DNA from 2 places in the Rhizobium sp. NPDC090279 genome. Region 2 is predicted to be linked to the other one. Evidence: predicted binding sites of a transcription regulator. Region 2 holds the regulator's gene; the other holds the start of a gene.
The links. Region 2 encodes LexA, which represses DNA repair genes until DNA is damaged. Its sites were predicted from a motif close to TGTTCNNNNTGTGTTCNG; they were not measured.
Positions count from the first base shown of each region.

Region 1 (12,146 bases), on a different contig from region 2:
AAACCGCGCTCCGGCATCAGCACCCGCGCCTCACGCAGCACGGTCAAACCACCGATCCCTGAATCGAACACCAGGATCGGTTTCAGCTCATTCGCCGCTGCTGTCATCGTTCGTTGTTTCCTTGGGCGTTTTGGAGGACCTGGGATGGGAGCCGCTGCCGCGCGGGGATTTCCGCGTGAAGCGGTCGAGAGACGAGATCACCCCGCGCAAGACGCTGATTTCCTGTTCGGTAAACGCCCGGCGCGAGAGGACGGCGCGGAGATTGTCGACCATTTTCGGCTTTTTCCCGGCAGGATGGAAATAATTGCGCGCGTCCAGCGCCTCCTCGAGCTGATCGAAGAGGCCGAAAAGCTGATCCTTCGTCGAAGGCCGCTGCTCAAGCGCCTGGAACGGCACGGCGCCCAGATCCTCCATGCCCGACTTCATCCACTCATAGGACATCAGCAATACGGCCTGGGCGATGTTCAGCGAAGCGAAGGCCGGGTTGACCGGGAAGGTCACGATCTCGTCGGCCAGCGCCACTTCCTCGTTGGTCAGGCCCCAGCGCTCGCGCCCGAAAAGAATGCCGGTGCCCTCGCCCTCCTTGAATTTTGCACGGAGAGTTTCCGCCGCAACGACAGGCGATCGCACCGGCTTGTAGCCGTCTCGCTCCCGTGCGGTCGTCGCATAGACGAAATTGAGATCAGCAATCGCCTGCTCCAGCGTCTCGTAGACCTTGGTCGCCTCGATGATATGATCTGCCTTGGAGGCGGTTGCCTGCGCTCGCTCGTTCGGCCAGCCGTCACGGGGATTGACGAGGCGCAACTCGACAAGGCCGAAATTCGCCATGGCGCGCGCCACCATGCCGATATTCTCGCCCATTTGCGGTTCGACCAGAATGATGGCCGGCCCCTCGGCCAGAAGTGGACGTTCGCTGTTCGTGCCTGCCATGATGCCTAACTCTCCGCGCGCGACCCCAGTCGCGCCAATTCGAGCATGATTGCTGAAAAGTGTCAGCGGTTTTCGGACGACATCATGCTCTATTCCCTGATTCCGGAGCCGGATGATTTCAGGACAAACAGACCTGAAATCATCCGGCTCCGGGGTCGCAATAGCGAGACACCAGCCGCTCGGCAAGGTTTTTGCGCAACACCAGCAAAGTGAACCGCACCAGATTATTGCGGATTGGCCGGCTTTTGCTGATCCGAAGGTTGCTGCTGCTGGTCGGTGGGCTGTTGTTGCTGCTGCTTTACGAGATCCTGCATGACTGACTTCAGCGCGCTGGGATTGCCATTGTCGTCGATCGTGATGATATCATCGATCACGGGCTTGCCGCCCTCCTGGATGACTTCGAAACGCACAGTGGTCGTCTTCTGATAGTCGGCGTCCGATCCCATGCAGGTGGACTTCTTGAATGTCGCCAGTACCTCGGTGACATTCCCCGCGGGCGGTTGGGCGGCGACCTTCAAGTCTTCCAGCGGACAGGCATCCTGGGCATTGACGATCACGTCATAGTCGAACGGTGAAATCCCGTCCTCGTCGGCGGCAGGAAACTGTGCTGCGGCCTCGTATTTCGCAGCGAAATCCTTGCTGTAGAAGTCCTTGAGCTTGCTCTCGTCGAAGATATCCTGCCAGTCGCTATCGCCGCCCGCCCAGTTCGAAACGGTTGCATCCATGATGGCCTTGACCGGTGTCGTCGCATCGGCGGCCAGCGCCACATGCGCGCCAAGGGAAAACTGAAAGAGCGTGAAGGCAAGAGCGGATGCGGCAAATTTCTGCATGATATGATTCCGTTGCGACAGGCAAAACATCGGCGACATTAGACCCATCGATCGCTTTGGCAATGGCTCGATAGTAAAAAGCGAGTGACGTCACAAATGACCAAAAACGCGACGCTGGCGGCTCTATCGGCTTTGCGTTCGGAGCTTGCGGTGTTATAGCGCTCGGGACTTCACATTCACCACAGGACCATCCGGTCCCATCAGCTTAAACGAGGCAGAAGTATGAAGAAGATCAAGGTCGCTAACCCCGTTGCCGATCTCGATGGCGACGAGATGACTCGCATCATCTGGCAGTTTATCAAAGACAAACTGATCTACCCCTACCTCGATATCGATATCGACTATTACGACCTCTCGGTCGAAAACCGCGACGCCACCAACGACCAGGTCACCGTCGACGCCGCCAACGCCATCAAGAAGCACGGCGTCGGCATCAAGTGCGCGACGATCACGCCGGACGAAGACCGCGTCAAGGAATTCAACCTGAAGCAGATGTGGAAGAGCCCGAACGGCACGATCCGCAACATCCTCGGCGGTGTGATCTTCCGCGAGCCGATCATCTGCAAGAACGTTCCGCGCCTGGTTCCGGGCTGGACCAAGCCGATCGTCGTCGGCCGCCACGCCTTCGGCGACCAGTACCGCGCCACCGATTTCAAGTTCCCCGGCAAGGGCAAGCTGACCATCAAATTCGTCGGCGAAGACGGCACGGTCATTGAAAGGGATGTCTTCGACGCACCGGGCGCCGGCGTTGCCATGGCCATGTACAATCTCGACGAATCGATCCGCGAATTCGCCCGCGCCTCGATGATGTATGGCCTGATGCGCAAGTGGCCGGTCTACCTGTCGACGAAGAACACCATCCTCAAGGCCTATGACGGCCGCTTCAAGGACATCTTCGAGGAAGTCTACCAGAACGAATTCAAGGCTCAGTTCGACGAAGCCGGCATCACCTACGAGCACCGCCTGATCGACGACATGGTCGCCTCCGCGCTGAAGTGGTCCGGCGGTTATGTCTGGGCCTGCAAGAACTACGACGGCGACGTCCAGTCCGACACGGTTGCCCAGGGCTTCGGCTCGCTCGGCCTGATGACCTCGGTTCTCCTGACGCCGGACGGCAAGACGGTCGAAGCCGAAGCCGCCCACGGCACGGTGACCCGCCATTACCGCCAGCACCAGAAGGGCCAGGAAACCTCGACGAACTCGATCGCCTCGATCTTCGCCTGGACCCGTGGTCTCGCCCATCGCGCCAAGCTGGACGACAATGCAGAACTCGCCAAGTTCGCATCCACGCTCGAAAAGGTCTGCGTCGACACCGTCGAAGCCGGCTTCATGACCAAGGATCTGGCGCTGCTCATCGGCCCGGATCAGCCGTGGCTCTCGACCACCGCCTTCCTCGACAAGATCGACGAGAACCTGCAGAAGGCGATGGCTGCCTAAGCCTCGCCGACATCGGAACCAGAGAGAACCCGGCCTCAGCGCCGGGTTTTCTTTTGCCGGGAATCTTGCCCATGGGCCGAACCGATGGCAACAATGCGCGCAACAAAAGGGAGAGAGACAAATGGCCGAAGAACTCGTTTTCTATACCAACCCGATGTCGCGCGGCCGTATCGCCCGCTGGATGCTGGAGGAGACCGGCCAGCCCTACCGCACCGAGTATCTCGACTACGGCACGACGATGAAGGCGCCGGAATATCTCTCGGTAAATCCCATGGGCAAGGTGCCGGCGATCAAGCATGGTGACACCGTTGTCACCGAAGGCGCGGCCATCTGTGCCTATCTGGCCGAAGCCTTCCCGCAAGCCGGCTTAGCTCCGACTGCCGCCGAGCGTGGCCGCTATTTCCGCTGGATGTTCTTTGCAGCAGGGCCATTCGAGATGGCCGTCACCAATCGCGCCCTCGGCTTCGAAGTCCCACCGGAGCGCCTGCGCATGGCCGGCTGCGGCAGCTTCGCAAACGTGCTCGATGCCATGGAGCACGCGATCACCACCTCGCCTTTCATTGCCGGCGACCGCTTTACGGCCGCCGACGTCTATGTCGGCTCGCATGTTGGCTATGGGCTGAATTTCGGGACGATCGAGAAGCGCCCGGCCTTCATCGACTACTGGAGCCGCGTGAGTGACCGCGACGCCTATCGCCGCGGCAACGAGATCGACAATGCAGCCATGCCGAAGCCGGCTAACAGCTGAAAATACAACATATTGAGAGGAAATCCTCGATCGATGCCGTATGCCGCTATTTCAGCGGCATATAAATATCCGTAAGCAATTCCGTCGGCGACGCGTCGCGCGGATTGTTGATGTATTCCTCGAACATGACGGTATCGCGGAGCTGCCGCCCGGAGGCTGGCAGCCATTGCGCATAGAGCCACTGATAGGCCTTGTGCATGTTTGCGTAGGGCCCCTTGTGGCGCAGCACGGCATATTCGCCGCCATCGAGAGAACGACGCTCCAGCGGCGCTTCGGCCGCCATTCCCTCGCCGGCAGTGACGCAGGCGAAGGAGCGCAGCTTATCCGCCTCGACGACATCGGGATCGTCAAGATAGACGCCGATCATGCGCATGTCGGGACCGGCAAGGCCGCGGGCAAAGATGGTGCCGAAAAGCGTCTCGAAAGCCTGGCCGATCTGCATGTAGGAGCCGCGATGAGCGACACCGACGAGTGACATCGGGGAAATGGTGCGAAGCGTAACGTCGAACATAACAGTGATCCTTCCTTGGGTGCTGGGTTCGAAGATCGTGTGGCTTCCCTCATTCCGATATCGCGCCGGCGGCATGCCGTAGACGGATCTGAAGATGCGATTGAACGATTGGAGGTTGGGATAGCCCGACCGCTTTGCAATGTCGCTGACGGATAGACGGGTGTTGACGAGATCGCCGGCGGCGCGATGCAGCCGCAGCCGCTTGACGGTTGCCGCCGCCGTCTCGCCATAGATCGCCCGATAGATCCTGTGCCAGTGATAGCTGGACATGCAGGCGATCTCGGCGAGCTTTTCCATGTCGAGCTCGTCATCCAGATGTTCGTGGATATAGGCCGAAACCCGCCGCAGCCTGGTCTCGTAAAGCGTCCACGCCGTTCCACCACCCATGTCAAACCCCTTGCAAATCGATCGGCCCAACAAGACCATAACCCGATTTGACAAATCCTGCGGAGTTGCCTGGACAAAGAAAAATGGCGGATACCGAAGCATCCGCCATTTGAATTGGAAATACGAAATCAGCGTATTAGCCAGCAAGTGCCGCAGCAATGGCCTCGATCGCTTCGTCAGCCTTGGCGCCATCCGGGCCGCCGGCTTGCGCCATGTCCGGACGGCCGCCGCCGCCCTTGCCGCCGAGAGCGGTCGACGCGATGCGCACGAGATCGACGGCACTGAAACGACCGATCAGATCTTCGGTAACGGCAACAACGGCGCTGGCCTTGCCGTCTTCGGAGACGCCGATCAGAGCAACGACGCCTGAGCCGAGGCTTGCCTTGGCTTCATCCGCAAGGCCCTTGAGATCCTTCGGATCGACGCCGGAAACGGATTTACCGAGGAACTTGACATCATTGATCTCGCGGACCGCATCGGCCGAACCGCCCTGGCCGCCGCCCATGGCGAGCTTGCGCTTGGCGTCCGCCAATTCGCGCTCCAGCTTGCGGCGCTCGTCCATCAAGGCTTCCACGCGTGAGACGACATCGGCCGGCTGAACCTTTAGCGTCGAGGCGAGGGTCTTCACGCGCTCGTCCTGATCGGCGAGATAGGCAAGCGCGGATTCACCCGTTACCGCCTCGATACGGCGAACGCCGGCGCCGACGGCGCTATCGCCGAGAATGCGCACGAGGCCGATCTGGCCGGTGGCGGACACATGCGTGCCACCGCAAAGCTCGACCGAGTAGGGCTTGCCGGTCTTGACGCCACGCACACCCTGCCCCATCGACACGACGCGGACTTCGTCGCCATACTTCTCGCCAAACAACGCCATCGCCCCTTCCGCGATCGCATCGTCGACGCTCATCAGGCGGGTCGTGACAGGCGAATTCTGCAAGATGATCTCGTTCGCCATCTCCTCGACGACCTTCAGCTCCTCAGCCGACATCGGCTTCGGGTGCGAAACGTCAAAGCGCAGGCGCTCGGGCGCGACCAGCGAACCCTTCTGGGCGACATGGGTGCCGAGCACTTCACGGAGAGCCTCGTGCAGCAGGTGGGTGGCGGAATGGTTGGCGCGCAGGCGCGAGCGCCTGTTGTGATCGACCGTCAGCACAACGGCGTCGCCGACCTTGATCGTGCCTTCCGAAATCTCGGCGATGTGAACGAAAAGGCCTTCACCCTTCTTCTGGGTGTCGCCTACCGTCAGCTTGCCGCTCTCGCCGGAGATGGCTCCAGTATCGCCCATCTGGCCACCGGATTCGCCATAGAATGGTGTCTGGTTGACGATAATCTGTACCTTGTCGCCAGCCGAGGCGCTGTCGACGGCAACGCCGTCCCTGACGATTGCCTGGATGACGCCTTCGGCTACTTCCGTATCGTAGCCGAGGAATTCGGTCGCGCCGTGCTTTTCCTTGAGCTCGAACCAGATGGTCTCGGTCGCCTTGTCGCCGGAGCCGGTCCAGTGCGAACGCGCCTCTGCCTTCTGCCGTTCCATCGCATCGGTGAAGCTGGAAATATCGACGCCGATACCGCGGGCGCGCAGCGCGTCCTGCGTCAGATCCAGCGGGAAGCCGTAGGTGTCGTAGAGCTTGAAGGCGGTTTCGCCGTCGAGGCTGTCACCCTTGTGCAGGTCCGAGGTGGCGTCATTCAGCAGCGACAGGCCGCGTTCCAGCGTCTTGCGGAAACGCGTCTCTTCGAGCTTCAGCGTCTCGGATGTCAAAGCTTCGGCGCGAACCAGCTCGGGATAGGCGCGGCCCATCTGCTGGATCAGCGCAGGCAGCAGCTTCCACATCAGCGGCTCCTTGGCGCCGAGCAGCTGCGCGTGACGCATGGCGCGGCGCATGATGCGGCGAAGCACATAGCCGCGGCCTTCGTTCGACGGCAGCACGCCATCGGCGATCAGGAAGGCGGAAGAGCGCAGATGGTCGGCGATGACGCGATGGCTGGCGCGATGCTCGCCCTCGGCCTTGACGCCCGTTGCCTCTTCGGAAGCTTCGATCAGCGCCCGGAACAGGTCGATGTCGTAATTGTCATGCTTGCCCTGCAGCACGGCGGCAACGCGCTCGAGACCCATGCCGGTGTCGATCGAGGGGCGCGGCAGATCGACCCGCTCCTGCTTGGTGATCTGTTCGAATTGCATGAAGACGAGATTCCAGATCTCGATGAAACGGTCGCCGTCCTCCTCCGGAGAGCCCGGAGGTCCGCCCCAGATGTGATCGCCGTGATCGTAGAAGATCTCCGAACAGGGACCGCACGGACCAGTATCGCCCATCGCCCAGAAATTGTCGCTGGTGGCGATGCGGATGATCTTGTCGTCGGAAAGACCGGCGATCTTCTTCCAGAGGTTATAGGCGTCATCATCGGTATGGTAGACCGTGACCAGCAGGCGCTTGGCATCGAGGCCGAATTCCTTGGTGATCAGGTTCCAGGCAAGCTCGATGGCGCGCTCCTTGAAATAGTCGCCAAAGGAGAAATTGCCGAGCATCTCGAAGAAGGTGTGGTGGCGGGCGGTATAGCCGACATTGTCGAGGTCGTTGTGCTTGCCGCCGGCGCGAACGCATTTCTGCGCCGTCGAGGCTGTCGTATAGGGACGCTGCTCCAGGCCGGTGAAGACGTTCTTGAACTGCACCATGCCGGCATTGGTGAACATCAAGGTCGGATCGTTGCGCGGCACCAGCGGGCTCGACGGCACGATCTCGTGGCCGTTTTTCTTAAAATAGTCGAGGAAGGTCGACCGGATTTCATTCACACCGCTCATAGGGGGCCCTTCAGTACTGCCGTCAGCAACTTGCGTCAAAGTCAGAGGCTTTTATCGTTCGCTCCGGGCCCTGTCCAGCCGCACGAGCGAAACCGGCCGCACATCCCTTGGACAATGCGGCCGGTTTGGATTTTTTAGTCTCGATCTTGGATCGGGAATTGTTCCGGGAAGTCCTTATTCCCCGGAGGCGTCGCCATCGTCGGCATCGGGACCGCCGTTCTGCAGGAAGCGATCGGCGATCAGGCCGGCATTCTGGCGCAGGGACAATTCGATCTCGCGAGACAGATCCGGATTGTCGCGCAGGAAGATCTTCGCGTTTTCGCGGCCCTGGCCGAGGCGCTGGCTGTTATAGGAGAACCAGGCGCCCGACTTTTCGACGATGCCGGCCTTGACGCCGAGATCGACCAGTTCGCCGGTCTTGGAAACGCCTTCGCCATACATGATATCGAATTCGACCTGCTTGAAGGGAGGCGCCATCTTGTTCTTGACGACCTTGACGCGGGTCTGGTTGCCGATCACCTCTTCGCGCTCCTTGACCGCGCCGATGCGGCGGATGTCGAGGCGAACCGAGGCATAGAACTTCAGAGCGTTGCCGCCCGTCGTCGTTTCCGGCGAGCCGAACATCACGCCGATCTTCATGCGGATCTGGTTGATGAAGATCACCATGGTCTTGGACTTCGAGATCGAAGCCGTAAGCTTGCGCAGCGCCTGGCTCATCAGACGAGCCTGAAGGCCGGGCAGGCTATCGCCCATCTCGCCCTCGATTTCGGCGCGCGGCGTCAATGCGGCGACCGAGTCGACCACGAGAACGTCGACGGCGCCGGAGCGTACCAGCGTATCGGTGATCTCAAGCGCCTGTTCGCCCGTATCCGGCTGCGAGATCAGGAGGTTCTGCAGATCGACGCCGAGCTTGCGGGCATAGACCGGATCGAGCGCATGTTCAGCGTCGACGAAGGCGCAGATGCCGCCCTTCTTCTGCGCCTCTGCAATGGTCTGCAACGCCAGCGTCGTCTTGCCCGAGCTTTCCGGCCCGTAGATTTCGATGATGCGCCCCTTCGGCAAGCCGCCGATGCCAAGCGCAATATCGAGGCTCAGAGAGCCGGTGGAAACCGTTTCGATTTCGACCACGTTCTCGTTAGAGCCGAGCTTCATGATCGAGCCCTTGCCGAACGACCGCTCAATTTGAGAGAGTGCCGCTTCAAGTGCCTTGCTTTTATCCACCGATTTGTCCTCTACAAGCCGCAAAGAATTCTGAGACATTCGATCCACCTTTAGGTTATTGAAGCCGCTCTAGCAATGTCGCCGCCGATGAGAATTCTGTACTCTATTTGTTCTCTTATCGCAAGAGCACAACAAGCAATTGAAAGAAAAAGGTAAAATGAATTCCGTTCTACTTTTGTTTTCTTCTTTCTTCCCAGATACTTACCGATCCGGAGGGACCGGTTCGGGCATGGGATCGCGTCGCTCGATTCGCTCTTTCGATTGCTGAGGAAAACCATATGGCGAAAAAGATTCTCGTTCTTGGCGGCGCCCATATAGACCGGCGCGGCCGCATCTTCGGCGAGACGGCGCCCGGCGCCAGCAATCCCGGCGCATGGTTCGAAGAGCCGGGCGGCGGCGGCTTCAATGCAGCCAGAAATCTCGCCCGCCTCGGCTTCGACGTAAAGCTGATTTCTCCACGCGGCGGCGACCCCTCTGGCGAGATGGTGGCGGAAGCCGCCAGCCACGCCGGTATCGATGACAAGCCCTTCGTCTTCCTCGATCGCAAGACGCCGAGCTACACGGCGATCCTCGAGAATGACGGCAATTTGGTCATCGCCCTTGCCGACATGGAGCTCTACAGGCTGTTCGTTCCGAGACGCCTGGCGATTCGCGCCGTTCGCGACGCCTTCGAAGAGACCGATCTTGTTCTCTGCGATGCCAATCTGCCGGCCGAAACCTTGGGCGCGATAGCGGCAAGAGCCGCCTTTTGCGGCAAGCCTGTCGCCGCTATCGCCATCTCGCCAGCCAAAGTCGTGCGGTTGAAGCCGAGCCTTGCCGGCATCGACCACCTGTTCCTCAATGAGGCGGAGGCCGCCGCCCTGACAGAAAGCCGTCCGGAAGACCCGCGCGAATGGGTGAATGGACTACGGGCGCTTGGTCTGCGCAACGGCGTGATCACCCGTGGCAAGCGCGCGCTGATCGCATTCTCGCGTGACGCCATCGTCAGCCTGCAGCCGCCCATTGTCGACGATGTCGCCGATGTCACCGGGGCGGGAGATTCGCTTGCCTCGGGTGTTCTGTCCGCCCTGCTCGCCGGCCACGATCTCGCGGAGGCCATCCGTCATGGCGCGGCGGCAGCCGCGATCACCGTCCAGTCGCCCTTCGCCACGGCGGAAAATCTCTCTCCCGAGCTGCTGAAGGCGACGTTGGCCCTTGTTCCCAAGGCCGAAATTCTGTCATGAAGCCTGTTCAAAACGCGTATACTGTTTCAGTGAATTGGAAACGACAATGACCCAGCCTATCTCGCCACTGCTTCCGATCTCCTATTCGAAGGAAGTTGCTGCCGCCAAGCTGCGCGGCGCACCGCTCGTCGCCCTGGAATCGACCATCATCACCCACGGCATGCCCTATCCCGGCAATATCGAGATGGCCCGCAGCGTCGAGGAAATCATCCGGCAGGAAGGTGCAGTCCCGGCAACCATTGCCGTCATCCACGGCACCCTGCACATCGGCCTTGAGCCGGAAGAGCTGGAAGCGCTGGCCAAGACCGAAGGCGCAATGAAGGTCTCGCGCGCCGACCTCGCCTTTGCCATTGCCGAGCGGCGCACGGGCGCAACCACGGTCGCCGCCACGATGATTGCCGCCGCCCGCGCCGGGATCAAGGTTTTTGCCACCGGCGGCATCGGCGGCGTGCATCGCGGCGCAGAAGAGAGCTTCGATATCTCGGCCGATCTTGAAGAGCTTTCCCGCACCGGCGTCATCGTCGTCTGCGCCGGTGCCAAGGCGATCCTCGACATTCCGAAAACGCTGGAAGTGCTGGAAACCCGCGGCGTGCCCGTCGTCACCTATGACAGCACGGAATTCCCGGCCTTCTGGTCGCGCTCGTCCGGCCTGCCGAGCCCTCTGACACTGAACAGCCCCGCCGCAATCGCCAATTTCCAGACGACGCGCGAACAACTCGGCATCGATGGCGGTATGCTGATCGCCAATCCCGTTCCGGAAGCCGACGAGATCCCGCGCGAGGAAATGGAAATCTATATCGAGCGAGCCCTCGACAGCGCCGAGCGCGACGAAATCACTGGCAAGGCGGTGACGCCGTATCTGCTCGGCACGATCTTCGACATCACCGAAGGCCGCAGCCTCAAGACCAATATCGCGCTTGTCGAGAACAATGCGCGCCTGGCCGCAGAAATCGCTGTCGCTCTCGCGGAATAGTTAGAACCTAAGTCACAGGAACAGCCGGGCGCTTCAATAGATCGCCCGGCCGTTCTCTTTTTCAGATCAGGGAGAACAGGCCCAGGGCAGATCGCAACTCGGCAAGCGTCGCCTCCGTGCGCTCCCTCGCCTTTCGCGTGCCCTCGCGCACGATTCCCATGACATAGTCCGGCTCGGCTACATAGCGAGCGCGGCGCGCGCGGATCGGCGCGAGCAGCGCCTGCAGCATGTCTTCCAGATGTCTCTTCACCGCGATGTCGCCAAGACCGCCGCGACGATATCGCGCCTTCATCTCTTCGAACAGTTGCCGGTCCTCGCAGAAGGCATCGAGATAGATGAAGACGACGTTTCCCTCGACCTTGCCTGGATCGTTTACGTGCAGATGATCCGGATCGGTATACATGCGCCGCACCGCATCGCTGATATCGTCCGGCGAGGCCGAAAGCGGAATGGCATTGCCCTGGGATTTGCTCATCTTCGCCTTGCCGTCGACGCCTGGCAGGCGCCCGACGCTTGGCACCATGGCCGCAGCCTCGACGAGAACATCGCGTCCGATCTGCCGGTTGAGGCGGCGGACGATCTCGTTGGTCTGCTCGATCAACGGTGCCTGATCTTCACCGACAGGAACCACCGTCGCCTTGAAGGCGGTGATATCGGCCGCCTGCGCGACCGGATAGCAGAGAAAGCCGGCCGGCACATCACGTTCGAAGCCGCGCAGCTGGATCTCCGTCTTGATCGTCGGATTGCGCTCCAGCCGGCTGACCGTCACGAAATTCAGATAGAGCAGCGTCAGTTCCGCCAGCGCCGGCAAGGCGGACTGAACGCAGATCGTCGTCAGCGTGGGATCAATACCGACGGCGAGATAGTCGATCGCCACTTCAAGCACGTTGCGACGCACTTTTTGGGGATCGCCGGCATTGTCGGTCAGCGCTTGGTTATCCGCCAGCAGCAGGAATTGCCGATGGCTATGCTGGAGTGCGACGCGGCTCTTCAGCGACCCGGCATAATGGCCGAGATGGAGTGGTCCTGTGGTTCGGTCGCCCGTCAGGATGACGGGACGGGTATCGATAGGGGAAAACATTTCGTTGC
Region 1 is NZ_JBIVYI010000004.1:82,029-94,174, forward strand. It holds gene murI (glutamate racemase) at 1-107, opposite strand, end outside; gene ACIQWP_RS11130 (RNA methyltransferase) at 88-930, opposite strand; gene ACIQWP_RS11135 (hypothetical protein) at 1,155-1,760, opposite strand; gene ACIQWP_RS11140 (NADP-dependent isocitrate dehydrogenase) at 1,983-3,197, shown strand; gene ACIQWP_RS11145 (glutathione S-transferase family protein) at 3,319-3,945, shown strand; gene ACIQWP_RS11150 (GyrI-like domain-containing protein) at 3,992-4,843, opposite strand; gene alaS (alanine--tRNA ligase) at 4,980-7,640, opposite strand; gene recA (recombinase RecA) at 7,815-8,900, opposite strand; gene ACIQWP_RS11165 (carbohydrate kinase family protein) at 9,140-10,084, shown strand; gene ACIQWP_RS11170 (pseudouridine-5'-phosphate glycosidase) at 10,131-11,057, shown strand; gene trpS (tryptophan--tRNA ligase) at 11,119-12,138, opposite strand.
Region 1: the regulator LexA is predicted to act here: its motif matches at 8,959-8,976, upstream of recA (recombinase RecA).

Region 2 (12,146 bases):
CGTCCTTGGAACGGTACTTGGCCGGGTCGGACATGGAGTGACCGCGATAACGGTAGGTCAACATTTCCAGGATGATCGGGCCCTTGCCGGAACGGCAATGCGCAACGGCTTCGTCAGCTGCAGCCTTGACGGCGCGAACGTCCATGCCGTCGACCTGGATGCCGGGGATGCCGAAGGAAGCGCCGCGCTTGGAGAAGTCGGCCTGCGCGGTGGCGCGAGCGGTCGAGGTACCCATGGCGTAACGGTTGTTCTCGATCACGAAAATGACAGGCAGCTTCCAGAGCTGCGCCATGTTGAAGCTTTCGTAGACCTGGCCTTGGTTGGCGGCGCCATCACCGAAATAGGCGACGCTGACATTGTCGTTGCCGCGATACCAGTTGGCAAAGCCGAGACCGGTGCCAAGCGAGACCTGGGCGCCGACGATGCCGTGGCCGCCGTAGAAATTCTTCTCCTTGGAGAACATGTGCATCGAGCCGCCCTTCCCTCGGGAATAGCCGCCCTGACGTCCGGTGAGCTCAGCCATGACGCCGCGTGCTTCCATGCCGGTTGCCAGCATGTGCCCGTGGTCGCGATAGCCGGTGATGACCTGATCGCCATCCTTCAGCGCCAGCTGCATGCCGACGACGACAGCTTCCTGGCCGATGTAAAGGTGACAGAAACCGCCAATGAAGCCCATGCCGTAAAGCTGGCCGGCCTTCTCCTCGAAGCGGCGGATCAGGAGCATCTCACGATAAGCCTTGAGCTCCGCATCACGATCGAAATCTGCGATCGGACCGCCATTGGTTTCCTTGGCAGGTCTTGATGCTGTCTTACGGCTGGAAACGGTCGCGTTTTTTCGCGGCGCCATTCAACCCTCCCTGTGTGAGTAGCCTCGTTTTGTGGTGAGGCGTAACATAGGCAAGATTGTTCGCCACAGCAATGCTATAATTGCATGGCTCGTATTCTTCGCAACTTATTGATATAACTTGCGAAAAGGCGATTAACCAGAATTCGGTTAATTGTGGCTATTTGTTGAATATGACGATTTCGTTCGCCTTGGAATAGGTCAGCTGATAACGCGCATACTGATCGAGCATGTCCTTGTCCAAAGAGCCGTCACTCAACAACGCGACCTCCTTTTCAAAGTGCTCGCGCTTGGCGACGAGATCAGCCAACTCCTTGGCGCGGTCAATGCGACGCTGCTCGAAAACCTCGGTCGCCTTCAGGCCGTAATCGCCATGAATGCAATGATAACCGAAATAGCTCACAAAAGCGATGGTAATGGCGGGAAGGATGAGACGGCCGAACCTTCTCTTCTTATGATACTTTGTCCACATACTCGCTCGTCACGCCCTGGCTTTACGCGATCTCCCCAAAGCCAATGCAGCCACGAACAAGATCACATCAAATCAAACACCTAGAGCTAATGTAAGCGGCAGAGATTAACCGTCCGTTGACTCTAACGACACGGCCCAACAAAAAACCGCGCCCGGGGGGGCGCGGTTCGATTTCAACGATTACCATGGCCGCGGGTCAAAAGAGAGCCTGCGGAACAATATCAGCCGCGCAGAATGGAGCGGCCGGCATATTTGGCCTGCGGGCCGAGCGCTTCCTCGATGCGGATGAGCTGGTTGTACTTGGCAAGACGGTCGGAGCGCGACAGCGAGCCGGTCTTGATCTGGCCGCAGTTGGTGGCAACGGCGAGGTCGGCGATCGTGGAGTCTTCCGTTTCGCCCGAGCGGTGCGACATGACGGCCGTGTAGTTGGCCTTGTGCGCGGTTTCGACGGCATCGAGGGTCTCGGTCAGCGAACCGATCTGGTTGACCTTGACGAGGATCGAGTTGGCAACGCCCATGCGGATACCGTCGCGCAGGCGGGCGGAATTGGTGACGAACAGATCGTCGCCGACGAGCTGCGTCTTCTTGCCGATCAGGTCGGTCAGCGTCTTCCAGCCTTCCCAGTCGTCTTCAGCCATGCCGTCTTCGATCGAAACGATCGGGTAGTTGGCGGCAAGTTCTGCCAGGTATTCGGCCATGGCGCCCGATTCCAGCGTGCGGCCTTCGCCTTCGAGAACGTACTTGCCGTCCTTGAAGAATTCGGTCGAGGCGCAATCGAGGCCGAGAGCAATTTCATCACCCGGCTTGTAGCCAGCCTTTTCGATGGACTTCATGATGAAGTCGAGGGCTGCCGGGGCACTGGACAAGCCCGGCGCGAAACCACCCTCGTCGCCGACGTTGGTGTTGTGGCCCTGCGATGCCAGTTCCTTCTTCAGGACGTGGAAGACTTCCGAACCCATACGGACGGCTTCTCGGATCGAGTCGGCGCCGATCGGCAGGATCATGAATTCCTGGAAGTCGATCGGGTTGTCGGCATGGGCGCCGCCGTTGATGATGTTCATCATCGGAACCGGCAGCAAGCGAGCGTGAGCGCCGCCGACATAACGGTAGAGCGGCAGGTTGGCGCTCTGAGCGGCAGCCTTGGCAACGGCAAGCGAAACGCCGAGGATGGCGTTCGCGCCGAGACGCGACTTGTTCGGCGTGCCGTCGAGCTCGATCATGATGTTGTCGAGCTGGATCTGGTTTTCAGCATCCATGCCGCCAATGGCATCGAAGATTTCCGAGTTGACGGCTTCGACGGCCTTCTCGACACCCTTGCCATGGTAGCGCTTGCCGCCATCGCGAAGCTCGACGGCCTCATGCGCGCCGGTCGATGCGCCCGACGGAACCGCCGCGCGGCCCATGCTGCCATCTTCGAGGTAGACATCGACTTCGACAGTCGGATTGCCACGGCTGTCGAGAATCTCGCGGGCGATAATGTCGGTGATTGCGGTCATGATAGCTTCCTGCTCGCTGGTTTATAAATCGATTTAAATCGTCTTAATCGACGGTGCGGAAATTACAATGGCGATCCGCACCTCGATCTGGCGCTCCCTCAGGCCCGTAACGCAAATTCATGTCAGCCTGTTGAATGCCGGCTACTTTTCAGGCCTTGGCGATGGCGTCGAAGGCCAAAAGCTTCTCCAGAAGCCGCGGCATGTCCTTCAGATAGACCATGTTCGGACCGTCGGACGGTGCATTGTCCGGGTCCTCATGCGTTTCGAGAAAGACGCCGGCAACGCCGACAGCAACGGCGGCACGCGCCAACGTTTCGACGAATCGACGATCGCCGCCGGTCGAACCGCCCTGCCCGCCGGGCTGCTGCACCGAATGAGTGGCATCGAAAATCACCGGAGCGCCCATCGCCGCCATGATCGGCAGCGAACGCATGTCGGAAACCAGCGTGTTGTAGCCGAAGGAAGCGCCGCGCTCGCAGAGAAGAATGTTCGGGTTGCCGCTGTCGTTCAGCTTGGCAAGCACGTTCTTCATGTCCCAGGGCGCCAGGAACTGCCCCTTCTTGACGTTGATGACACGGCCTGTCTTGGCGGCGGCGACCAGAAGATCGGTCTGGCGCGACAGGAAGGCCGGGATCTGCAGGATATCGACCGTCTTGGCGACGATGGCGCACTGCTCTTCCGTGTGGATATCGGTCAGGACCGGAAAGCCGTATTCCTTCTTCAGGTCGGCAAAAATCTCCAAGCCCTTTTCTATTCCAAGACCGCGGCCGGCGGTTAGCGAGGTGCGGTTCGCCTTATCATAGGAGGACTTATAGACAAGACCGATGCCGAGCTTGCCGCAAAGCTCCTTCAGGACACCGGCAACCATGAAGGCATGGTCGCGGCTTTCCATTGCGCAGGGGCCGGCAATCAACGACAGCTTGGCGGTGTTGGAAAACAGAACCTTGGAGGCTCCTTCGCCGACGGTCACTTCGGAATTCGTGCTCATGCTATCTCCTCGAAGGCGAACATCGCGCCCGCTCCGGGCGCCAGCCTTGCCAATAGACGATTGTTCTTACGCGTGTAGGTGACGCCGTTAGCAGCGAAATGCGACGATGTCACGGAAAGATCGCGCGTTTTGAAAAGGATTGCGCGCGCCCTGAGCCCCGGATCGTCGCCGCGAACCGGCAAATCATAGAATGCCTCCATTCCTTCCGGCGTCAAAATCTCCAGATCGACATTGGCGGCCCTGATCGTCAGGCCGAAGGAATGCTCCATGATCCGAGGGCCGCCGACAACCTCTTCGAAGAAGCTGCGATATGCCGCCGGCTTCGGCGCACCAAGCGCCACCTGCGCGATGCCGGTTACGCCGTTTTCGTGACGCTCGAGCACGCTGCGGTCGGCCGGCAGGGCATTGATGCGCTGGCAGCAGAAGGCGAGAAAATCCGGCGCACGCAGATCGACCGCAAAGGCGAGACGAAAACCGGCCATGGTTTCAGTTCCGTCCGGCATCTTCATCGGGCGGGAGAAATCCAGCATTTGCCCCGCCGAAATCGCCGCCGCTCTGAAACGCTCGTCATCCGCAACGGCATCGTCTGTGCCGAACACCACGGCCGAAAAGCCATCCTGCCCGACCCGAAAGCGGTAAGCCTGATCGCGAGCGACGAAGACATTGCCATCCACGATGCTTTCCTCGCATCGCTCCAGAGACGCCACGCCCAAAGGTTCCAGATAGGTTTTGTCGGCAAGGAAGACGCAGGCGTTTTCCGTGCCGAAGGGATGGCGCGCATCCGGAGCCACCGTAAAGCCGAGCTTGCCGAGGCGCTCGCGCGCCAAAGCGATGTTGACGGTCGGCAGTACGAGATGATCCAGCGGATGCGGGGATGAAGCCATGGTTCCTCCTGTTTGCCTTCAAAAGCAGATTTGCGCCCATCCCTCGCGCAATTCAAGATGGAAGTACCATACTCCAAGGCTGGCGAACTGGACGGAGTACAATCTCGCAAACGTGATGACTGATTCTCCAGCGCGGTCGGCTTATGCCATGTCACATCGCATCGATCCACGTCTTCGCAACACCGGCTGGCCTACAGAACGTTGAAAACGGATCGGGCAGCATTTCGCATATTTTTCCTTATGTTAGTGCAGATATAGCGCCTTGTTGCTCTCAGCCCGTCCATTCGCAGGCGGTAATTATTTAACTGGCCCAACAAGGCTTTACCGAAATTTAAGTACTTGCGGAACACATATGGAACATATAGTGTCCGTTCTGGATTTGTTTCACCGTTTTTCTTGATTCTGGGGTTCCAAGACGATGTTGACGCGCAAGCAGCAGGAACTGCTTCTCTTCATTCACGAACGCATGAAGGAGTCCGGTGTTCCGCCATCTTTCGACGAGATGAAGGACGCACTGGATCTGGCATCCAAATCCGGCATTCACCGTTTGATCACGGCGCTGGAGGAGCGAGGCTTCATTCGCCGACTGCCGAACCGGGCCAGAGCGCTCGAAGTCATCAAGCTGCCGGATGCCTATAATCCCAGCTTGCAGCCACGCCGCGGCTTTTCGCCGAGCGTCATCGAGGGCAGTCTCGGCAAGCCGCAGCCTGTCGCTCCACCCGCTCCGCCGAAAGTCGCGAATGACGATCATAACGGCTCAGCCTCCGTGCCCGTCATGGGCCGCATCGCCGCCGGCGTTCCGATTTCCGCCATCCAGAACAATACGCACGATATTACCGTCCCCGCCGACATGCTCGGCTCCGGTGAACACTATGCGCTTGAGGTTCGCGGAGACTCGATGATCGACGCAGGCATTTTCGATGGTGATACGGTCATCATCCGCAATTCGACGACGGCCAATCCCGGCGATATCGTCGTAGCGCTCGTCGACGACGAAGAGGCAACGTTGAAGCGCTTCCGTCGCAAGGGCGCCTCGATCGCGCTGGAAGCAGCCAACCCGGCCTATGAGACCCGCATCTTTGGACCGGATCGCGTCAAGGTCCAGGGTAAACTCGTCGGCCTTATTCGGCGCTATCACTGACCGGTGACGCCGGCACGATTAGCGCGTCGAATTTGTCGGTGCGCCAGTCATAAGTTCGATGTCTGGTCCATGGTCGCTGCGGATCTTGGAATGCCGCGGAAACGACGGGCTCTTCGGCACTGAGCGCCATTTCGATCGATCCCGTTCGCCGCAATGTGGCGCCGGTAATAAGTGTCGCGCCGGAGCGGCACCGATCCAATCGTAGTCGGATCGGCGTCACGACAATATTTGCGGTATCGCAGGCGGACGGCAGATAGGCCGCATTCTCTACGGTCGCCAATATGGCGCCATTGTCGAGCATCGCCATGCACCATGCGCCTTTCTGGCAGACGAAACTTCCCTGCATTGTCCGGTCGAGCGCCTCTTCCATGGCCTTGCGGACCGCATTTTGCTCTTCGCCGCTTAATCGCCTACGGCGATCAGCCTTGCTGATCTGCGGGAGCCGGCTATCGTTGGCAAGCATGGTCGGCGGCTGATGTTCCGCTGCAGCCAGGGCCTTTTGCCATTGTTCGAAAATGAAGGCCTGCGGCCTCTCGCGATTGGTAACAAGTATATCGTCCTGCCGCAGCGCCACCAGGACGCCATCCTCGGAAATCATCAGATCGGGCTTCGGCACACCGGTCCCGAATGCCGCCACGCCAACGGACGCGAGCAGCAATAGCAGGCCGAGATGGCGAAGCCGCGTTCGCAATATGCTCATGACCAGGAAGCCGACGATGAATGTCGGCATCAGCCAGGCGGGCTGACGACCGAAGGTGATGTCACCTCCCCAGCCGGCTACTGTTCTTGCAATCACTATGACGAGTTCCAGTCCCTCTCCTGTGACCTTCCAAAAGGGTGCATCGAGACCGAGAGGCATAAGCAGCATCGCCGCCATGCCGAAGGGCATGACGACGAAGGAGACCACCGGCATGGCCGCAAGATTGGCGGCAAGGCCATATGTCGCCAATCGGTGAAAATGCTCGATGGAGAAGATAGCGGTCGACGCGCCGCCGATGAAAGAAGTCGACAACACGCCACCGAAGAAACGGGAGACAAAAAGCAGCGGACTTACCAGACGGGCGCGCGACAGGATATTTTCGCGATGCCGCCGCCGCTTCCATAGCGAATAGCCAGACACCAGCGCCAACGTTGCGGCATAGGACATCTGAAAACTCGGGCCGAGCACCTGCGACGGCGATAGAACGAGAATGACGATAGCGGATAACGCAACATTGCGCAGGCTGAGCGATGGCCGATCGAAAAGCACGGCGACCAGCATGATCGCCATCATGATGAAAGCCCGCTCAGCGGAGACGCCGAAGCCGGAGATGAGATAGTACGCCGTCACCGTGACAAGTGCGCCGAAGGCCGCGAATTTCTTTGTCGGCCAAGCCTGCACGACGCCAGGAAACAGGCTGAACAGATAGCGCAGGCCGACATAGAAGATGCCGGCCGACAGCGCCATGTTCAGGCCCGAAATCGCAATGATATGGGTCAGGCCGGCAATTCTCAGGGCCTCGGTCGTATCCTTGGAGATCGCCCGTCTCTCATCGGTGACAAGCGCGGCGGCAAAGGCGCCGGTATCGCCCGGCAGGGTTTGCCTGATCCTGTCGCCGATGCTGTTGCGCAGGCCGGCAAGCCAGATATCGGCCCTGTCGATCGGCGAGTCCGCAGCATTATCACCGGCCGGCGACAATAGTTTCGGCGTTCCATAGGCAAAGCCATTCGCGCCGATGCCGTTGAAATAGGAACTGAAGGCGAAATCGTTGAGGCCGGGCAAGGCTGGTCCCGCCGGAGGCGTCAGACGCGCCCTGCCCTGGACACGATCGCCGAGTTCAAACGGCTCCGCCTGCTTGCGCACGAAGATCGTCACCCGCTCCGGCGAGCGGCGGATGGTCGGCTTTTCCGTTGCCTCGACGCGGACGACATAGCGCCAGCGTCCATTGTCATAGGATTCCCGTCGCTCGACCTGACCAGTCACGGTCGTCGTCACGGCGGAATCGAGCATGATAGTGGAGGCCCTCCAGCTTTCGCATTGTGCCAGCGCCATGCCCAGACAAAGAAGCATGCCGGCGAAAAGCGAATGGCGAAGCAGCCTGCCCGCTTCCCGCCTGAGCAGATAAGCACCAGTAAGGACCAGCAGGCCTGCAAGAATGGCCTGCGGCGGCGGATCGCTGCCAGCCTTGAACCAGAAGATCGCGCCGAGGCCCATGTAGATCGGCGCGAGCAGGATGGCGCGGCCATGGGCCGCCTCCTCTTCGATCAGTGTGAGAGTACCGGCACGAATGCGGCTCAGTATCCGCAACAGCCGCGATGTCAGACGGGCCTGCTCCTGCGTCCGTTCCCGTTGTCCTGCTTCGGCACGGAGAACAATCGTGGCAACAACAGGGCGAGGCTGCAGGGGCGCAGCAACGCCCCGGCCACTCTCCTGTTGCTCAGATGCCTCCAAATTAGGCACGCGCTGCCGCCCCCACGCAAAACTACAGCTTTCGCGCGATTTTTGCCGTCACCACACAATGAATTCAATCGAAATCGGCATGAGCGGAGCTAAATTGGGCCGGTTTCGCCGCGTAGCACAATCGATGACGCTTCTGCAGTGCCCTAAAGTTGATACTGCATTGCACAATTCAGCGTTAGGATAACTTGGCATTAGGCTCTGGATCATATAGCTAGTCGGTAGTCGCTTAACCTTTTGGCGCTTTTTATGGCGTCAATCCCGCCAAATCTTGGAGGATCAGCATGACGGAACAAAGCGCGAAACTAACTTGGGGTGAAAAGACGGTGGACTTGCCGGTCAAGACCGGAACCATCGGCCCAAGTGTCATTGATATTGGTGCCCTTTATAAGAACACCTCCACTTTCACTTACGATCCTGGCTTCACCTCCACCGCGTCGTGCGAGTCCAGCATCACCTATATTGATGGCGACGAAGGCGTTCTGCTGCATCGCGGCTATCCGATCGATCAGCTGGCCGAACACGGCGATTTCCTCGAGGTATGCTACCTCCTTCTCTACGGCGAACTGCCGACGGCAGCGCAGAAGAAGGACTTCGATCATCGTGTGACCCATCACACGATGGTGCACGAGCAGATGTCGCGCTTTTTCACCGGCTTCCGCCGCGACGCGCATCCGATGGCCGTCATGTGCGGCTGCGTCGGTGCTCTCTCGGCCTTCTATCACGACTCGACCGACATCACCGATCCGCACCAGCGCATGGTTGCAAGCCTGCGCATGATCGCCAAGATGCCGACGCTCGCCGCCATGGCCTACAAGTACCATATCGGCCAGCCCTTCGTTTATCCGAAGAACGACCTCGACTATGCGTCGAACTTCCTGCGCATGTGCTTTGCTGTTCCCTGCGAAGAGTATGTGGTCAATCCGGTGCTTGCGCGCGCCATGGACCGCATCTTCATCCTGCATGCCGACCACGAGCAGAATGCCTCGACCTCGACAGTCCGCCTTGCAGGCTCTTCGGGCGCCAATCCGTTTGCCTGTATCGCCGCAGGCATTGCCTGCCTCTGGGGCCCGGCTCATGGCGGCGCCAACGAAGCCGCGCTGAACATGCTCAGCGAAATCGGCTCCGTCGACCGCATTCCGGAATATATCGCCCGTGCGAAGGACAAGAACGACCCGTTCCGCCTGATGGGCTTTGGCCACCGCGTCTACAAGAACTACGACCCGCGTGCCAAAATCATGCAGAAGACGGCGCACGAAGTTCTCGGTGAACTCGGCATCAAGGACGATCCGCTGCTCGATATCGCGATCGAGCTGGAGCGCATCGCACTCACCGATGAATATTTCATCGAAAAGAAGCTCTACCCGAACGTCGACTTCTATTCCGGCATCACGCTGAAGGCTCTCGGCTTCCCCACGACCATGTTCACCGTGCTGTTCGCTCTTGCCCGCACCGTCGGCTGGATCGCACAGTGGAACGAAATGATCGAAGACCCGCATCAGCGCATCGGTCGTCCGCGCCAGCTCTACACCGGAGCGCCGCTGCGCGAATACGTGCCTGTTTCCAAGCGCTAAGCTTTGGAGTTGAAACAAAAAACCGGTCAGAGATGACCGGTTTTTTTATTGGATACGACCGCCAGAATGATCGCCGCCGCCTTGTCGCCTGGCGGCTCCTCGGTCTGCATGCGCTGCCAGACCAGATCGTAGCCCGCAAGCATTGCTCGGCGTTCGGGACTGTCGCTTGACAGGCGCTCCATATAACGGGCGAGCAGTCCCGGCCGTAAAACATCGTTGATGAGCTCGGGCAGCACGGCGTAGTCGGCAATCAGGTTCGGCAGGGCCGCCGTCCAGACCTTGATACGCGACATCACGAATCTCGCCAGCCACTCCGTCTTGTAGGTCGAAACCACAGGAACGCCGGCAAGACCCAATTCCAGGATTACCGTACCTGACGCGGCCATGGCGGCATCCGCCCGCGCGAAGGCTTGCCATTTTGCGTCCTGACCAATGAGAATCTCCGGCTTGGCACTCCAGCTCTCGATCAGCGAGCGCACGAGCGCCTCCTGCTTTGGCACGGTCGGCAGCAGGTAGCGAACATTATCATTTCGCCGGCTCAGTTCTTCGGTAGCCCGCTCAAAAACCGGTAGGAGTTGCCGGATCTCCGATGCGCGTGATCCGGGCAGAAGCAGGATCGTTTTCTGCGCATCAGGGCCAGCCAGGCCGCGCAGGGTACGCTGGCGACGCGTCTCCAGCAGATCGGCATCGACCGTCAGGCGATGGCCGACATAAGTGGTAGCCGGACCATCCAGGCGCTCCATGGCGGCAGGTTCGAAGGGGAGGACAGCCAGCACATGGTCGACATAGGCAAGCATCTTCTGCGCACGATATTCCTTCCACGCCCAGACGCTGGGACAGACGTAATTGACGATCGGCAGATCGGGCAGAGCCTTGCGCACCCGCTTCGCCACGCGATGGGTGAAATCAGGGCTGTCGATGATCAGGAGCACGTCCGGCTTTGCGGCGATGATCGCATCCGCCGTCTGCCTGATGCGCGCAAGCAATTTCGGCAGCCGTTTGATGACTTGAATGAAGCCCATGATCGAAAGTTCGGAATAATCGAAGAGCGAGCGCAGACCCTGCGCCTCCAGAGCTTCACCGCCGACGCCCACCAGCTCGACCGGGCCGCCGTAACGCCGCTTCAGGGCGGCGGCGAGATCGCCTCCCAGCAGATCGCCGGAGACCTCTCCGGCGACGACGGCAAGTTTCAAGGGCGCAGCGCTCACATAAAGCCCTCCGCACTCAGGCCCCGATCAATTCCGCAGATGAAAATGCCGGCCTCGTCGGCAGCGGCGATCACCGCCTGCCGGTCGAGGATCAACGCTCTTCCTGCTTCGACGGCAACACCTGCCAGCCCAGCCTTCTTGGCGTTCAACACTGTAGAGACGCCAATCGATGGCAAATCGGCCCGGACATCCTGTTGCGGCTTGCAGAGCTTGACGAGAACACCGCGACGTCGGGTCGAGATGCGCCCGGCGGCGCGCAGCTCGGCAACCCGTTCGATCATCTTGTCGGTGCCTTCTGCGCCTTCCAATGCGACAACACGGCCGCCGACGCTGACGGCGCCCTGCCCGACATCCAGAAGCCCGAGCGCGTCTGCAGCCTTGGCGCCCTGCGCAATATCGCGCAGATCCTCGTCCGCTGGCGAGATTTTCCCAAGAGGGCCGGTCGTCGCCAAGAGATCGGGGGCGATTTCATGCGCACCCACGACGCGGACACCGCCGGCCTCGATCAGGCGAATGACCATCTGCAGCACAGCATTGTCACCACCGGAAAGAAGTGTTCGAATGGTCAAGGGCAATTCCCTGATCACGCGCCAGGTCGGATGAATCTCGCGCCAAGGCGGGCGACGGGCGACGCCGCCGGACATGACGACCCGGTCAACGCCATAGCGCCGAAACGTGGCTTCAAGGCCTGAAAAATTACCGACGCCGAGATTGGCATGATCAAAAGCGGACCAATCACGGTCCGCCTCATCGGTCAATGCGATGATGACGGGGTCTTCGCCGGCCTGCCGGGCGGCGTCGGCGACATAAACAGGCAAAAGCCCACTGCCTGCGATGATCGCCAGCCTGCCGTCGCCGTTTTGGCCGGCCGAAACCACGTCAGCTCTTGCCGCGATTGGGCGACGACAGCGCACGGTCGCTATCGGCTGCAATGAAATCGAGGATCTCGACCACTTCCTTGCAATCGGCATATTCGTCGCGGATCGCCGCGGCGTTGTCACGGATCGAACCTTCGCCCTCGAAGATGCTCTTGTAGGCGCGTCGAACCCTGTGAATGACAGCGCGGTCTATGCCGGCGCGCGACATGCCGACAATATTGAGG
Region 2 is NZ_JBIVYI010000009.1:183,117-195,262, reverse strand. It holds gene pdhA (pyruvate dehydrogenase (acetyl-transferring) E1 component subunit alpha) at 1-847, opposite strand, end outside; gene ACIQWP_RS22955 (septum formation initiator family protein) at 1,005-1,316, opposite strand; gene eno (phosphopyruvate hydratase) at 1,538-2,812, opposite strand; gene kdsA (3-deoxy-8-phosphooctulonate synthase) at 2,961-3,800, opposite strand; gene ACIQWP_RS22940 (VOC family protein) at 3,797-4,684, opposite strand; gene lexA (transcriptional repressor LexA) at 5,103-5,825, shown strand; gene ACIQWP_RS22930 (ComEC/Rec2 family competence protein) at 5,806-8,256, opposite strand; gene gltA (citrate synthase) at 8,547-9,836, shown strand; gene lpxB (lipid-A-disaccharide synthase) at 9,863-11,044, opposite strand; gene ACIQWP_RS22915 (LpxI family protein) at 11,041-11,922, opposite strand; gene lpxA (acyl-ACP--UDP-N-acetylglucosamine O-acyltransferase) at 11,924-12,146, opposite strand, start outside.